3 regions of the Streptomyces sp. NPDC006691 genome follow, and region 1 is predicted to be linked to each of the others. Evidence: riboswitches for the same ligand, from Rfam matches in the RefSeq annotation. Region 1 holds a riboswitch; each other region holds the start of a gene.
What was found. Region 1 has a riboswitch for S-adenosylmethionine ahead of ACFYNP_RS11315 (putative leader peptide). Riboswitches for the same ligand answer to the same signal wherever they lie in the genome.
Positions count from the first base shown of each region.

Region 1 (2,256 bases):
ACTCGTACAGCCGGATGGCGTTGGTGTTGCTCGCGGCGGCGTGGAGGAAGGGGGTGTCGCCGCGTTCTCTGATGCCATGCGCCACGGCGCGGACGAGCCGGGTCGCCAGGCCCCGGCCGCGGTGGTCCGGGTGGGTGCAGACGGCGCTGATCTCGGTCCAGCCGGGCGGCCGCAGCCGTTCCCCGGCCAGCGCGATCAGCCGACCGTCCTCCCGGAGTCCGAGGTAGGTGCCGAGCTCCACGGTACGGGGCAGGAAGGGGCCCGGCCTGGTCAGCGCGATCAGCTCCAGGATCTCGGGTACGTCGCAGAGCCCGAGCCGTACGGCCTCGGGCGCGGGCGCGTCGCGCAGCGCGGTGGCCACCATCTGGACGCCCTCACCGCTCTGCTCGATCCCCCAGCCGTCCGGCACGGTACGGACCGCCGTCACCGGCGTGACGGCACCGGGCCCGACCAGCAGGGCCAGGTCGTCCCAGGCACGGGGGTCGGTGGGGTCCGCCAGTGCGGTGAAGGGCGAGACGTCCGTGGGGAAGCGGGCGGCCCTGCCGTGGCGCTCGGCGAGGTGGGCCTGCGGGCCCGTCAGCGCCGCCCAGGCGGCGTTGTCCAGGACATGAGGATCCGTCAGCCGGGATTCCGGGCTGGACGGTGGGGCGGGGTACACGCTGGTGGACATGGCGGTGCGGGTCTCCGTATCGGGATCGCGGCAGGACCCCTGCCGGGCGGAACACGGCGAGGAAACCTGCGATGACGCGTGGACGTCCGTGGTCCGAGGGGTACGTCGAGCGCGGACAGCCGCACCACGTGGGCGGTGGGCGTCAGGAACTCGATGGAACGGCCAGGGCTCAGCGGAGGGCGCTGCTCGGCTCCGTACACAGCGCGCTGCTGACGCGCAGCAGGTCGACACAGCGGTCCGTGCACAGCGGGATGCGGCCGGGGCACCGCCGGGCGGCCGTCCCATCAGCTGCGCGCATCACTGTCACCGTCACTTCTTTGGCCCCGCAGGTGTTCTGCCGACCCGTTTCCACGGGCCCGAGGGCAGCACGTCGTTCGCGAAAGGTAGGCAGGCCTCCTGGGGAATGTCAATGTACGGGCCACCAGTTGAGACCGCTCGTCGGCCTTCTTGACGGCTTCGCGAAGCCCGCCCAAACTGGCGTGGACGGTCACGATTGTCAGCGCCCACAGTGCGGGTCCGCCCGCTCCCGTGGTCATCGGCCCCGGCCCGCTGACAGGCAACCCTTCCACCGCGACGGGGTGCCCCGGGTGACGACCGGGTCCCGCCTGCACGGCGGGGCAAGCGTGGTCTCGCGTCTCGCGAGCCCCGAGGATGAGGCGGGTGGACATGCCGAGGAGCGGCCTGACCAGGCGCCTGCACATCGATCTCCTGCGCGTCTCCAGCGCCTACTGATCCGGGACCGGTCGGCACGATCCGGACCGTCCCCGACCAGCGATGCCGCCCCGCATCCAGCCGCTGATGCGCTCATGCCGTAGTGGCGCCTCATTCCAGGGAGAGTCATGCCCGAGACGTTTTCCCGCAGTTCCCGCACTGCCGTGTCCACCGGCTGTCAGGCCTCGCCCCCCTCTGCGGGGCCGCGCCCCAGGGCGGCGGCGGTGGCGTCGCAGCACGCCCGTCGCTTCCGCAGCCGGATCGGTGCCGGGGCGGCCGGTGGCTTCTACCCCGCACCACGGCGCTACGACCTGTTCCTGTGCGGGAGTTGTCCCCGCTCGCTGCGCATCGCGATCACCCTCGACCTGCTCGGTCTGCGCGGCTCGGTCGCCACGACGATCCTGGGCTCCCCCGCCGCGACCCCCGACGGCTACGCCGCACTGCGCCGCGCCTACGAGACCACGGGGTACCACTACGACGGACCGTTGACGGCGCCCGCGCTGCGCGACCGTTGGAGCGGCCGGATCGTCAGCAATCACACGCCCGACATCCTCCGCGACCTCGCGGGTCCCCTGGCCGGCGAGGACGGCGGCGAAGCCGCCCCGCTCCGGCCGCCGCATCTGATCGCGGACATCGAGGCCCTGCGCACGGTGCTCGACCGCGACGTCACGTCCGACGCGCAGCCCTCGGCGCGGCAGGCCGCGCTGAGGGTGCTGGATCGCCGTCTCGCCCGGCGGCCCTATGCGCTGGGCGAGGAGTTGACGGCTGCGGACGTGGACCTGTGGGTGGCGCTGGTCCATCTCGACGACCCGGCCGAGTTGCTCGGCGCGGCCCCCCGACTCGACGCCTACGTGCGGCGGCTCGGGGAGCATCCC
Region 1 covers NZ_JBIAGW010000004.1:271,767-274,022, reverse strand. Annotated here, with positions in the region: gene ACFYNP_RS11325 (GNAT family N-acetyltransferase) at 1-670, opposite strand, end outside; gene ACFYNP_RS11320 (hypothetical protein) at 840-968, opposite strand; SAM riboswitch class IV at 1,156-1,300, shown strand; gene ACFYNP_RS11315 (putative leader peptide) at 1,322-1,402, shown strand; gene ACFYNP_RS11310 (glutathione S-transferase C-terminal domain-containing protein) at 1,606-2,256, shown strand, end outside.

Region 2 (2,256 bases), on a different contig from region 1:
GCCCCGGGAAGGCGGGGCACGGCGGCGCTAGACCGCCGGGACGCAGCGGCCGGCCTCCGTGCGGTACTGCCACTTCGCGCCGTCCGACACCAACTCCCGCACCGCCCGCACGAAGCGGTCGACGTGCTCGTCCGGCGTCCCCGCCCCGAAGCTGACCCGGATCGCGTTGAGCGAGCGCTCGCCCGGCTCCGCCTCGGGCGCCCCGCACTCGCCCGGGTCCTGCGGGTCCGTGCCGAGCAGGGTGCGCACCAGCGGGTGGGCGCAGAAGAGGCCGTCGCGCACCCCGATGCCGTACTCCGCCGACAGCGCCGCCGCGAAGTGCGAGCTGTTCCAGCCGTCGACGACGAAGGAGATGACGCCCACCCGGGGCGCGTCGTCGCCGAAGAGCGAGAGGACCCGCACCGCGGGAACCTCCGCCAGGCCCTCCCGGACCTTCGCGATCAGATGCCGCTCGCGCTCGACCAGCGCGTCGAAGCCCGCCTCGGTCAGTGCCTTGCAGGCGGAGGCGATGGAGTAGACGCCGATGACGTTGGGCGACCCGGCCTCGTGCCGCGCGGCCGTGGTGTGCCACTCGACGTCGACACCCCCGTCGGAGCGCCGGGCGACCTTCTTGGAGGCCCCGCCACCCGCGAGGTACGGCTCGGACTCCTGGAGCCAGTCCGCGCGGCCGGCCAGCACGCCCGAGCCGAACGGCGCGTACAGCTTGTGCCCGGAGAAGGCGATCCAGTCGACGTCCAACTCCCTTACGGAGACGGGGTGATGGGGCGCGAGCTGGGCGGCGTCCAGGACGATCCGGGCGCCGTGGGCGTGCGCGGCGGCGGCGAGTTCCCTGACCGGCCACAGCTCGCCGGTGACGTTGGACGCGCCGGTGACGCACACGAGGGCGGGCCCGTAGGGGTCGCGGTCGGCGAGCGCGCGCTCCAGCGTCTCGACGGCCTGCTGCGGGGTGCGCGGTGCGTTCAGGTAGGTCACGCGGGCGTCGCGCCACGGCAGCAGCGAGGCGTGGTGCTCGGTCTCGAAGACGAAGACCTGGCAGTCGGCCGGCAGCACCTGGGCGAGCAGGTTGAGCGAGTCCGTGGTGGAGCGGGTGAAGACGATCTGGTCGCCGGGGCGGCAGTCCAGGAACTCCGCCACCGTCGCCCGGCTGTTCTCGAACAGGTCGGTGGAGAGCTGCGAGAGGTAACCCGCCCCGCGGTGCACGCTGCCGTAGTAGGGCGCGTACGCGGCGACGTCGTCCCAGACCCGCTGGAGGGCGGGCGCGCTCGCCGCGTAGTCGAGGGCGGCATACGTCACCTCGCCGCCCGTGACCAGCGGCACGGTGACATCACGGCCGAGCACCGGAAGCGGCGCCGCACAGCAGGGGTCGGCGGACTCGGCGGCGGCGGATCCGACCACGGCGGACTCCACGGCGGCGGACTCGGCACCAGGGGACGGAACGGCACCAGGGGACGGAACGGCGGCAGTGGCGGTGGCGGCGGGGCGTGCGGACATGGCGGTATCTCCCGGCAGGACAAGGCGAGTTGACTTCGGACCCCGGGTACGGCGGCACGACCCTGCATCGAGCGAGAGGGTTCGACTGCCGTGCCGTATACGGGTGTTGACCTCGAACACGCAACCCGGAGAAGGGGGCGCGGAGGTGTGAAGAAGGGGCGCTACGCCCTATCGCATTCGCTTGCTCACGAGACTGCTCCCTTGAGGACCAGGACCCCAGGGCTGTGACATCCAACGATGTCCAGGGGTCCGCGCTTGCCGCAGGCCTTGCTGCCTACGACCTGGTCTTCACCCGGGGCACCCCGCCACGGACGGAGGGTTGCCGGACAGCGAGCCGGGGCCTAAATCGCTGTCACTCATGACCTTGAAGAGCATCCTGCCATACGTATCGACGTGCGCAAGGCGCGGTCCGCGATCTGGACTGCGCCCTGCGTCACACCGCCGTACCGGACGCCGCCGTACCGGACGTCCCCGTACGGACGGACGCCCCCGTACAAGCCGGGTCAGGCGTTGCTCGCCGCGACCCACCGGTCGAGCGCGGCCCGGGCCGCGCCGGAGTCGACCGACTCGGCCGTCCGTGCCATCGCGGCGCCGATCTGCTCGGCGAGCGGCCCCTGCCCCGGTTCGAGGGCCACCAGGGCGGCCGCCGAGTTCAGCAGCACCGCGTCCCGCACCGGCCCCCGCTCCCCCGCGAGCAGACGGCGGGCCACATCGGCGTTGTACGAGGCGTCCGCGCCGCGCAGCGCCTCGATGGGCACGATCTCG
Region 2 covers NZ_JBIAGW010000003.1:3,876-6,131, forward strand. Annotated here, with positions in the region: gene ACFYNP_RS06825 (aminotransferase class V-fold PLP-dependent enzyme) at 28-1,491, opposite strand; SAM riboswitch class IV at 1,738-1,855, opposite strand; gene trpD (anthranilate phosphoribosyltransferase) at 1,995-2,256, opposite strand, start outside.
Region 2: another riboswitch for S-adenosylmethionine. It lies ahead of ACFYNP_RS06825 (aminotransferase class V-fold PLP-dependent enzyme); the one in region 1 lies ahead of ACFYNP_RS11315 (putative leader peptide).

Region 3 (2,256 bases), on a different contig from region 1:
GCGTACTCCTCGATCTCCCGCATCGGCGGCCGCTCCTCGGTGTCCACCGCGTATGTCCGCGGTACGAAGCCGTGCTCGCCCCGCTCGAACTGGGTCAGCTCGGGCCGGACGAGATGGCCGCGCGACAGCCGCGACTGCGCGGTGCGGTAGATCGCGGCGGCCATCCGGCCGAGCGCCTGCCCGTCCTGGTGGCGGTGCTTGCGCACGCCCACGTCGACCTGGGCCAGCGCGTCCAGGCCCACCGTGTGCAGCGCGTCCACCAGCAGCGCGAGCTCCACGCCGTACCCGACGGGGAAGGGCAGCCGCTCAAGGAGCGAGCGCCGGGCCGCGTACTCGCCGCCCAACGGCTGGACGATTCCGGCCAGTTGGGGCCAGTGCAGATTGAGCAGCGGGCGCGCCACCAGCTCGGTGACCCGGCCGCCCTGGCCGGCCCCGGTCCCGAAGGGGCGGTCGTACATCGCCTTGACGAACGCCACGTCCGGGTCGGTCAGGAGCGGTCCGACGATGCCGGAGACGAACCCGGCGTCGAAGTCCTTCAGGTCGGCGTCGATGAAGCACACGATGTCGCCGCTGGTCACGAGCAGCGAGCGCCACAGCACCTCGCCCTTGCCGGGCAGCGCCGGGAGGCGGGGCAGGATCGCGTCGCGGTGCACGACCCGGGCGCCGGCCTTCGCCGCGACCTCGGCCGTACGGTCGGTGGAACCGGAGTCGACGACCACCAGCTCGTCGACCAGCGGCACGGCCTCCGTCATCAGCTCGCGCCGGATCGCGGCCACGATCTCACCGACCGTGCCCTCCTCGTCCAAGGCGGGCAGGACCACACTGACCGTGGTCCCCGTGCGGTGCTTCGCGGCCAGGATCCGCTCGATCGGTCGCTCGGCCGCGGCCCAGGAACGCCTGCTCAGCCAGCGTTCCACCTCTTCCAGCACGGCTCCTGGCCTCCTTGTGTGATCCATCTCGCGGTTCGGACGACTATCTCAACCGTCCAGGGCTTCGGTTACAGTCTTGAACAACGCGGATGACCGTCGCATGTCGGGGGTCGTCGTCACGCTGACAATCGAATACCGCTCATCCAGAGGGGCAGAGGGATACGGCCCGTTGAAGCCCCGGCAACCCTCCAGTCGGTTCTCGTCGATCGCGTCGGTCACGACACGGTCCGGACACGAGGCCACCGGCTAGGGAAGGTGCCAAATCCGTCTCATGGCGAAGTTCGTCATGAGGAAGATGAGGAGAAAGGGCCTCCCCTCCATGTCTGCTCAGACTGTTGAAACCCGCACCGCCGTCGACCTCGGTCCGGCATCCGGACTCTCCTGCCGCGAGTGCGGCCAGCGTTTCGAACTCGGGCCGATTTTCGCCTGCGAACTGTGTTTCGGACCGCTCGAAGTGGCCTATGACCTGCCGCTCGGCGACCCCGAGGCGCTGCGCAAGCAGATCGAGGCCGGCCCCGAGAACATCTGGCGTTACGCCCCGCTGCTGCCCGTCCCCGCGGACGTCGCCGACAAGCCGAACCTGAACCCGGGCTTCACCAAGCTCGTCAAGGCCGAGAACCTGGCCCGAGAGCTGGGCGTCGAGCCCGGCAAGCTGTTCGTCAAGGACGACTCCGGCAACCCGACGCACTCCTTCAAGGACCGCGTCGTCGCCCAGGCCCTGGAGGCCGCCCGCGCCTTCGGCTTCACCACGCTCTCCTGCTCCTCCACCGGAAACCTGGCCGGCGCGGTCGGCGCCGCCGCCGCGCGGGCCGGCTTCCGCTCCTGCGTGTTCATCCCGCACGACCTGGAGCAGGGCAAGGTCGTCATGGCCGCGGTGTACGGCGGCGAGCTCGTCGGCATCGAGGGCAACTACGACGACGTGAACCGGTTCTGCTCCGAGCTCATCGGCGACCCGCTGGGCGAGGGCTGGGGCTTCGTCAACGTGAACCTGCGTCCGTACTACGGCGAGGGTTCCAAGACGCTGGCGTACGAGATCTGCGAGCAGCTCGGCTGGCGGCTGCCGGACCAGCTGGTCATCCCGATCGCCTCCGGCTCCCAGCTCACCAAGATCGACAAGGGTCTCCAGGAGCTGATCAAGCTCGGCCTGGTCGAGGACAAGCCGTACAAGATCTTCGGCGCGCAGGCCGAGGGCTGCTCCCCGGTGTCGACCGCCTTCAAGGCCGGTCACGACGTCGTGCGCCCGCAGAAGCCGGACACCATCGCCAAGTCGCTCGCCATCGGCAACCCGGCGGACGGCCCGTACGTCCTGGACATCGCGCGCCGCACC
Region 3 covers NZ_JBIAGW010000010.1:122,081-124,336, forward strand. Annotated here, with positions in the region: gene ACFYNP_RS22515 (glucosyl-3-phosphoglycerate synthase) at 1-929, opposite strand, end outside; SAM riboswitch class I at 1,066-1,231, shown strand; gene thrC (threonine synthase) at 1,249-2,256, shown strand, end outside.
Region 3: another riboswitch for S-adenosylmethionine. It lies ahead of thrC (threonine synthase); the one in region 1 lies ahead of ACFYNP_RS11315 (putative leader peptide).